4 regions of the Mesorhizobium sp. C432A genome follow, and region 4 is predicted to be linked to each of the others. Evidence: predicted binding sites of a transcription regulator. Region 4 holds the regulator's gene; each other region holds the start of a gene.

Evidence for each region. The regulator PhoB, encoded in region 4, activates phosphate uptake and scavenging genes when phosphate is short. The targets are predictions, from matches to a motif close to TGTCATNNANCTGTCAT.
Region 1: a site for PhoB is predicted at 1,293-1,309, ahead of olsB (l-ornithine N(alpha)-acyltransferase). Genes of this name have one in related genera too.
Region 2: a site for PhoB is predicted at 987-1,003, ahead of ugpB (sn-glycerol-3-phosphate ABC transporter substrate-binding protein UgpB). Genes of this name have one in related genera too.
Region 3: a site for PhoB is predicted at 1,207-1,223, ahead of NLY33_RS24415 (RNA degradosome polyphosphate kinase). Genes of this name have one in related genera too.

Annotation. Positions count from the first base shown of each region.
Region 1 is NZ_CP100470.1:2,158,672-2,160,870, reverse strand. Features, by position in the region: gene NLY33_RS10350 (response regulator) at 1-1,096, shown strand, start outside; gene olsB (l-ornithine N(alpha)-acyltransferase) at 1,373-2,199, shown strand, end outside.
Region 2 is NZ_CP100470.1:1,913,311-1,915,509, reverse strand. Features, by position in the region: gene ugpB (sn-glycerol-3-phosphate ABC transporter substrate-binding protein UgpB) at 1-924, opposite strand, end outside; gene NLY33_RS09265 (hypothetical protein) at 1,110-1,256, shown strand; gene NLY33_RS09260 (bifunctional diguanylate cyclase/phosphodiesterase) at 1,404-2,199, shown strand, end outside.
Region 3 is NZ_CP100470.1:4,983,925-4,986,123, forward strand. Features, by position in the region: gene NLY33_RS24415 (RNA degradosome polyphosphate kinase) at 1-1,052, opposite strand, end outside; gene NLY33_RS24420 (zinc-finger domain-containing protein) at 1,286-1,531, shown strand; gene NLY33_RS24425 (FAD-dependent monooxygenase) at 1,551-2,199, shown strand, end outside.
Region 4 is NZ_CP100470.1:1,796,354-1,798,552, reverse strand. Features, by position in the region: gene NLY33_RS08670 (ROK family protein) at 1-398, shown strand, start outside; gene phoB (phosphate regulon transcriptional regulator PhoB) at 429-1,118, opposite strand; gene phoU (phosphate signaling complex protein PhoU) at 1,135-1,839, opposite strand; gene pstB (phosphate ABC transporter ATP-binding protein PstB) at 1,881-2,199, opposite strand, start outside.

The sequences.
Region 1 (2,199 bases), 360 kb from region 4:
CCGCACCGAGACCAGCGACCGCATCTGCTTCACCGTCGCCGACACCGGCCCTGGCCTGCGCGAAGAGGATATGGAGCGCATCTTCGAGGAGTTCGAACAGTCCGACGGCACCTCGACCCGCACCCATGGCGGCGCCGGCCTCGGTCTGGCCATATCGAGGCGCCTGGTCGCCGCCATGGGCGGTGCCATTTCGGTGTCGAGCCGGCTTGGCGAGGGATCGGAATTCGTCTTCGAGATCCCGGCCGCAGGAGCAACCGAAGCACCGCAGAACCGGCAGAACATCCTGGCCGGCCGGCGCGCCGTGATCGTGTCGAAGAACGCCGTCGAGGCGGACGCCATCGCCCGCACCATCCGCGCCCATGGCGGCGCCGTCGACGTCGCCGCAACCGCTTCCCAGGCGACGCCCTTCGCCGAACATTGCGATGTGCTGTTGATCGACGCGGCCCTGGAGGACGGCGACGGCAGACTGCTCAAGCGCCTGCGCCAGAGTGGCTTTGCCGATTGCGAGGCGATCACGCTGATCGCGCCGACCGACCGCGGCATGCTTGGCGAATTCCGCACCAACGGCTACGCCACCTTCCTGGCGAGGCCGGTGCGCGGCGAAACCCTGCTGCGCGTGCTGCTGACCAGTCATGCCCCTGCCTTGCCGCCGCCCAAGCCGGAAAAGACCGGCGCGTCCTCGCTTCGTGCCCATGGCGGGCGCCAGCAAGGTTTGTCGGTGCTGATCGCCGAAGACAACGACATCAACGCCATGCTTGCCCGCGCCACGCTTTTGAAGGCGGGACACCGCGTGAAAGTGGTCGGCAATGGCAAGGCCGCGGTCGAGGCGGTGACCGAAGCCGGGCTGAAAAATCGCTTCGATGTGGTGCTGATGGATTTGCACATGCCGGTTATGGACGGGCTGGACGCGATCGCCGCCATCCGCCGCCACGAGGAGGAAATGGCTGTGCCGCCGGTTCCGATCATGGTGCTTTCGGCCGACAGCCAGGAAAAGACCCGCCACACCGTGCTCGCCCATGGCGCCAGCGGCTTTGTCACCAAGCCGCTCGATCCCGACGCGCTGGTCCATGCCGTCGAGGGCCAGGTGGCCGCCTGAATTCATGTCGCTCAAAAGTGGCCCCGGTTTTGAGAAGACGACATGCACAAAACAAAGACTTGAAGCGCGTCGCGTGAATCGTCCCAGCGCGACGCGCTTCAAGGCGACGCTGGCGCAATCCTCGCGTCACGTAGGTAGCCGAATGAGGGTTTTCGCCAGCCGACGAAGTATTGCCCGTCGCGCCGTATCACGGTACTGTCACAATCCTGTTGCACCTACACCGTATCCCCGTGCCAAGAGGGATGGCTCGAAGGAGAATCACTCGTGCATACAGTTATGCCGGAATGTGACACTCGGCCCAGCGCAGGCGGCGCTTTGCTCGCCGCGCGGAACGCCGATGCCGTCGCAACAGGCGCACCGCTGGGCCGTATCGGCAATCTCGAAGTGCGGCTTGCCCGCAATGAGGCCGAAATCGCCGCCGCCCAGGAAGTGCGCTACCGGGTGTTTTATGACGAGCTTGGCGCCAGGAAGGACCTGTTCCAGGCGCAGGACCGCCGCGACGCCGACCGCTTCGACCCGCTGTGCGACCATCTCCTCGTGCTGGACACTTCGATCTCCGGCCCCGAGCATCGCCGCATCGTCGGCACTTACCGCCTGCTGCGGCAAGAGATTGCCGCGACCGCCGGCGGCTTCTATTCCGAAGGCGAGTTCGAACTGACCAAGCTGATCGCCCGCCATCCTGGCCAGCGCTTCCTTGAGCTCGGCCGCTCCTGCGTGCTGCCGGAATACCGCTCGAAGCGCACCATCGAGGCGCTGTGGCAAGGCATCTGGGCCTACATCAACCACTATGAGATCGGCGTGATGACCGGTTGTGCCTCGTTCCCTGGCACGGTGCCGGCTGCGCATGCCGAGGCGCTCACCTACCTTGCCCATCACTGCCGGACCAACTCCGCCTGGGATGTGCGGGCGGTCTCCGGGCGCTATTGCTCGATGGACCTGATGCCGATCGAGGCGGTCAACGCCAAGGCGGCGATTGCGGCCATGCCGCCGTTGGTCAAGGGCTATCTGCGCGTCGGCGCCCGCATCGGCGACGGCTGCGTCATCGACCGTGAGTTCTCCACCGTCGATGTGTTCGTGGTGATGCCGGTCAAGGAAATCGGCGC
Region 2 (2,199 bases), 120 kb from region 4:
GCCGCCCGGCGTGGTGTTCTGGGGCGCGCCCTTGGCGTCACTATCATAGGGAAGCTGGCCGATGCCGTAGTTCATGCCCGACTTGACGATGTCACCGAGACCCCCCGACGATTCGGTGAAGATGCCGCATTCTCCGGCAAGAAAGATCTGCTTGGCTTCGGATGTACGGCCGCCATATTTGAAGGTGCCGTCCTTGGCCAGGTCGGCGAGCGCCTGGAAATGATTGACGAAGATCGGCGCATTGATCTTGAGCTCGACGTCGGTTCCGGCAAGTCCGTTCTGGTTGGTGCCATAGGAAACGTCGTTCCAGGCAGCGAAGGCCTCAAGGTGGATCCAGGTCAACCACGTCGAGGTATAGCCGCAGGAAGCGGCGCCGCTCGCCTTGATCTTCTTGGCGGCTTCCCACACCTCGTTCCAGGTCTTTGGCGGATTGTTCACATCAAGCCCGGCCTTCTGGAAGATATCCTTGTTATAGTAGAGGATGGGCGACGAGGAATTATAGGGGAAGGACAGCATGGTCCCGTCCGGCTTCGAATAGTAGCCGACGATGCCGGGCAAATACTGGCTCTTGTCGAAGGTCACGCCGGCGCTGGTCAGCACATCGGCCACCGGCTTGATCGCACCTTCGGCGGCCATCATGACGCCGGTACCCACGTCGAACACCTGGATGATGTCGGGCGCTTGCCCCGCACGAAAGGCAGCGATGCCGGCATTCAGCGTTTCGGGATAGGTGCCCTTGAAAACAGGGAGAATTTCATAGTCGCTCTGGCTGGCATTGAAATCCTTGGCGATCTTGTCGACCACCTCGGCATTGGCGCCGGTCATTGCATGCCACCAACTGATCTGGGTGGCGGCGAAGGCGGAGGTGGTGGAAAGCAGGGTCAAGGTGGCGGCAACACCGGCCGCAAAGCCGAACAACTTCATGTTTCATCTCCCGTTTGTCATTGGCGAAAGGGGCGCTCCCGCGAACGCAATATGTGTCTCTGATGACAATCGGACAACGGATTTGTTGCTGTTTCGTGAATTTCATACCCGGCTAACTTCGCGCCCCCTCGCCTTGCAACGAGGACCGAGAGAAATGCCAAGCCGGCTCAGCGATAGAATGGGGCATGGTGGGCCTGCAAGGATCGCCGACCGCCCAGCGATGCGTGAAGGGCCCGCGTGACAGCGCCACGCACCTGCACCGTGCGGCCGCCAAACCGGCGCTCGGCCAGATCGAGATCGGCCGAGCGGCATCGCGCCAGGCGCTGCTGTAACCGTGCGTCTGGAATGAGACAGGATCGCCGCAACGTACAACCCGAAAAACCCGCTGTAGTTGTAGTTCGCATAACCGATTCTTCGTCAAGCGTGGCATACTAATCAAGTGGACGGCTTGATTGCTGTGGGAGAGCAGGTGGGGCGAGATGCTGACGGTCTATAATTGTATCGTGCATGAGCACGATCTGAGACTGGTCGCACTGGCAGCGCTCATTTGCGGTATTTCTTCCTTCTCGGCGGTCAACCTGCTTCGCCATGTCGACCGCTCGAGCGAGCGCAACCGCTATACCTGGCTGATGATAGCAGCCACTTCCACCGGCTTCGGTATCTGGGCGACGCACTTCATCGCAATGCTTGCCTTTTCTCCCGGAATCCCCAACGCCTACAATACGGAAATGTCGGCGCTTTCGCTCGCCGGTTCCGTCGCCCTGACCGCTGCGGGCATGTGGATCGCCACCTTGCGCCGGGGCATCGACTACCCTCTGGTCGGCGGCGCGGTCCTCGGCGCTGGTATCGCCGCCATGCACTATATCGGCATGGCCGCCTTCGAGGTCGAAGGGCGCATCGTCTGGAACCCGCTGCTGGTCGGCGTCTCGGTGCTGACAGGCGTCACCCTCGCCGCGCTGGCGCTGCTGGTGGTGTTGCGACGGCCGTCCATGCAGGCCACAATCGCCGCCGCCATCCTGTTGACGCTGGCGATCTGCAGCCTGCACTTCATCGCCATGGGCGCGGTGTCGATCTTCCCGGACTCCTCCATCGAGATATCGCAGTTCACGGTCGAACCGGTGTCGCAGGCCTTCGCCGCCGCTGCAGTCAGCCTGGCTATCCTGGTGCTTTCAGCCGCAGCATTGTGGATCGACCTTCGCTTCCGGCGTCACAAGCTCGAGGCCGAGCGCATGCACGGCCTCGCCAACGCCGCCGTCGAGGGGCTGATCGTCTGCG
Region 3 (2,199 bases), 2.8 Mb from region 4:
CGGATGGCCGCGAAACAGTCGCCGCCATGCTCGCGGATGCGCTCGGGAAAGCGCGGATTGTAGGGGGTGAACTTCAGGTCGTCGCGCGGCACGGCGACGATCTCGGAAATCTGGCTGAGCGCCAGCGGGCCGGTCAGAACGCTGATGCGGCTCGAAGAGACGCCAAGCTCGCCGGCGACGAACTCGCGCAATTCGCCGGGCATCGACTTGTCGAATTCGATGCGGATGACCGAACCGCGGCGGCGCCGCTTCAGCGCCGTCTCGAACAGGCGCACGAGATCTTCCGACTCTTCCTCGACCTCGATATCGCTGTCCCGGATGATGCGGAAGGTGCCGGAACCCTTGACCTCATAGCCGGGGAACAGCTTGCCGATATAGAGGCCGACAGCCTCCTCCAACGGAATGAAGCGAACGTGCTGCTTGCGGTCGGGCAGACGGATGAAGCGCTTCAGCGCCACCGGCAGGCGCAGAAGCGCGCTCATCTCCTCGCCATTCTTGCGATGGCGCAATTGCAGCGCCATCGAGAAGCCGAGATTGGGAATGAACGGAAACGGATGCGCCGGGTCGATCGACAGTGGAGTCAGGACCGGGAAGACCTGGTCCTGGAAATGATCTTCCAGCCAGACTTTCTCATCCTTGGTCAGTGCATCGCGGGTGATGCTCTCAATGCCTTCCTTGTTGAGCAGCAACATCAGCGCCGAAAGGCTGTTCTGCTGGTCCTCCTGCAGCCGCTCGACCTCGCGCAGCAATTGTTCCAGCTGCTGCTCCGGCGTGCGGCCGTCGGGGCTCTTGAGCGCAATGCCTTCGCGCACCTGGCCCGCAAGGCCGGCGACGCGGACCATGAAGAATTCATCGAGATTGGCGGCCGAAATCGACAGGAAACGGACGCGTTCGAGCAGCGGATGGTGCTCGTTCTGTGATTCCTCGAGCACACGCCGGTTGAACTGCAGCCAGGAGAACTCACGGTTGACGAACCGATCGGGGTTGCCGCCCTCGGGGCTCGCCACCTCGACATTGATGAATTCGCTCTGCACCGGCTTCAGTTCGTTCATGGTTCCTGCTCTTCCCCGCCAACCGTCCCTTGGAGCGCCGCTGGACGTGCCATGCCTCTAACACGCTTTTGTGACGCATGGCCCTTCGGCGAAAACCATTCCGATTTCAGGGACATGCACTTAACCGGCTCACCGTATCCTCTGACAGGCTTTTGCGACAGTTTCATTTCATCGATCTTGCAAACAGGTCTGTTATGTTCCAGATGCTTTTCGACGAGATCAAGGAGACGACGATGGCAGGCGGTTCCATTCCCCACTTCCAGAACGATGCGGGCCATCCGGCAATCGACATCGGCGTCAAGGAATTCATGTGCACCGGCGCCAACCCGCCCTTCGACCATCCACACGTGTTCCTCGACATGGGCGACGACAATGAAAAGGTCTGCCCCTATTGCTCGACGCTCTACCGCTATTCGGCGAAGCTGAGGGCGACGGAAACGCTGCCGGCCGGTTGCCTTTATATCGACCAGGCCGCCTGATCCTTCCGCGACAAGCCCGATGGAAGACATCAGGTCCCGGCAGGTCATAATCGCCGGGGCCGGCATCGCCGGGCTGACCGCTGCCCTTGCCTTCGCCGGACGGCGTTATCCGGTAAAGCTGATCGAACAGGCACAGCACCTAGACGCGGCCGGCGCCGGCATCCAGCTTTCGCCCAACGCAACACGCATTCTTGGAAAACTCGGCGTGCTCGACCGGCTGCTGCCCGCAGCGTTGCGGCCGGAAGCGGTCGTGCTCAAGGACGCCGGGACGCTGCGCGAACTGGCGCGGGTACCGCTTGGGCAAGCCGCCGAAGCGCGCTGGCAGGCGCCTTATCTCGTCGCTCACCGCGCCGATCTGCAGGCAGCGCTGCTGGCGCAAATGGCCGAACGGCCGGAGATTGAGCTCATCACCGGCGCCCGCGTGACCCGCATCGTCAAAGACGCGCAATATGTCGCCGTGACCGCCGAAGTGGACGGCCGCGAGATCGAGGCACGCGGCAAACTGCTGGTCGGCTCCGACGGCGTCTGGTCGGCAGTCAGGGCGCAACTCGCAGGCGAGGACTTCGTCAAAAGCCGTTTTTCGGGCGAACTCGCCTGGCGAGTCACGATCGCGGCCGAGAGCGCCGCCGGCGAAGCCTTTGTCGCGATCGGCGCCGCCGACTGCGTCA
Region 4 (2,199 bases):
TGATGGGCGAGGATGCCGAGCCGGTCGATATCGGCGACGCTGATATGCGCGCACTCGCCGCGCGCGCCCGCGAAACCGATGGCCCGGAGCGCGAAGCCTATCGCAGGGCCGGTGAGGCGCTCGGCTTCGGCCTCGGCAGCCTGTTTGCTCTGATCGATCCGGCACCCGTCGCCATGGTCGGCGTCAGCGCCGCCGCCTTCGACCTGATCGAACCGGCATTGCGCGAAGCGATCGCCCAGACCGCCGGCGGCCAGCACTCGAAATCGATCTCCTTCGACACCGAGCCCAACGAGCTGCCGCTGATCCGCGAAGGCTGCGCCATGCGCGCGCTCGGCTTCGTCGACCAGGAGATTTTCGCGCCGGGCATTCAGGCGAAATCCGGCAAGCATGTCGCCTGAATGGCCGGCAACGGCGCGACGCGCAGCATCCTAGTCTTCCCTGATAGCGTAGCCGGCGCCGCGAATGGTACGGATGACATCCGGCATGCGGCCGTTGTTGACGGCCTTGCGCAGCCGCCCGACATGCACGTCGACGGTTCGCTCGTCTATATAGATCGTCTCGCCCCAGACATTGTCGAGCAGTTGGCTGCGCGAGAACACGCGGCCGGGATGGCGCATCATGAATTCGAGCAGCCGGAACTCGGTCGGTCCGAGCCTGATCTCGCTCTTCTTGCGGTAGACACGGTGCGACTCGCGGTCGAGCACGATGTCGCCGACCTTGAGCACGCTGGACAGCACTTCCGGCTTGGCCCGGCGCAGCAGCGCCTTCACGCGCGCCATGAACTCCGGCGTCGAGAATGGCTTGACCAGATAGTCGTCGGCACCGGTGGACAGGCCGCGCACGCGATCGCTTTCCTCACCGCGCGCGGTCAGCATGATGATCGGCAGCCGCTCGGTTTCGGGCCGCACTCTAAGCCGCCGGCAGAGCTCGATGCCGGAAACAGCGGGCACCATCCAGTCGAGCACCAGGAGATCGGGCACGTTTTCCTGCAGGCGGATCTCGGCCTCGTCGCCGCGTGTCACCACCTCGACGTGATAGCCTTCGGATTCGAGGTTGTAGCGGAGGAGCACGCCTAGCGGCTCCTCGTCCTCCACGACCATGATGCGTGGCGCGATCATAGGCAGTTCACCCTCATCAGGCCGGCGTGGCCATCGCCGTCTCGTCCTGCTTCGGACGATTGGCGGGCAATTGCTGGCCGGTCAGCACATAATACGCATTTTCGGCGATGTTGGTGACATGATCGCCGATGCGCTCAAGATTCTTGGCGCAGAACAAGAGATGCGTGCAGGCGGTGATGTTGCGAGGGTCTTCCATCATGTAGGTCAAGAGCTCACGAAACACGGACGTGTATTTGACGTCGATGCGTTCGTCGTCATTTCTGAGTTTTGCAAGAGCTGCCGCATCGGTGGCGGCATATTCCTCGACGACGCCTTGCACCTGGATCAGCACCAGCTGCGCCATGGCATCGATGGAGTGCGAGAGGTCGCGCGGCGTGACGCTCAAGCCCACGGTGCCGACGCGTTTGGCGATGTTCTTGGCGAGATCGCCGATGCGCTCGAGGTCGCCGGCCATGCGGATCGAGCCGACCACGGCGCGCAGATCGTTGGCCATCGGCTGGCGCTTGGCGATCAGCGTGATGGCGCGGTCGTCCAGTTCGCGCTGGCGCGCATCCATGATGGCGTCGTCGGAAACGACACGCTGTGCCAGCGCATTGTCCGAATTGAGCAGCGCCCTGGTCGAGCCGCTGACCATCGAGCCTGCCAGATCGCCCATGTCGCGGATCAGCTTGCTGATCTGCCCGAGCTCTTCATCGAAGGAGGCGACGGTATGTTCACCCATGATCTTGGTCCTCGTGCCTGAAAATTCACCCGCCGGACGGCTCAGCCGAAGCGGCCGGTAATGTAGTCCTGGGTGCGCTTGTCGTCGGGGTTGGTGAACATCTTGTCGGTGGCGCCCTCCTCGACGAGATAGCCGAGATGGAACATCGCTGTACGCTGCGACACGCGCGCCGCCTGCTGCATCGAGTGGGTGACGATGACGATCGTGTAGTTCTGGCGCAGTTCGTCGATCAGCTCCTCGACACGGGCGGTGGCGATCGGATCGAGCGCCGAGCAGGGCTCGTCCATCAGGATCACCTCCGGCGACACGGCGATGGCGCGCGCGATGCACAGGCGCTGCTGCTGGCCGCCGGACAGGCCG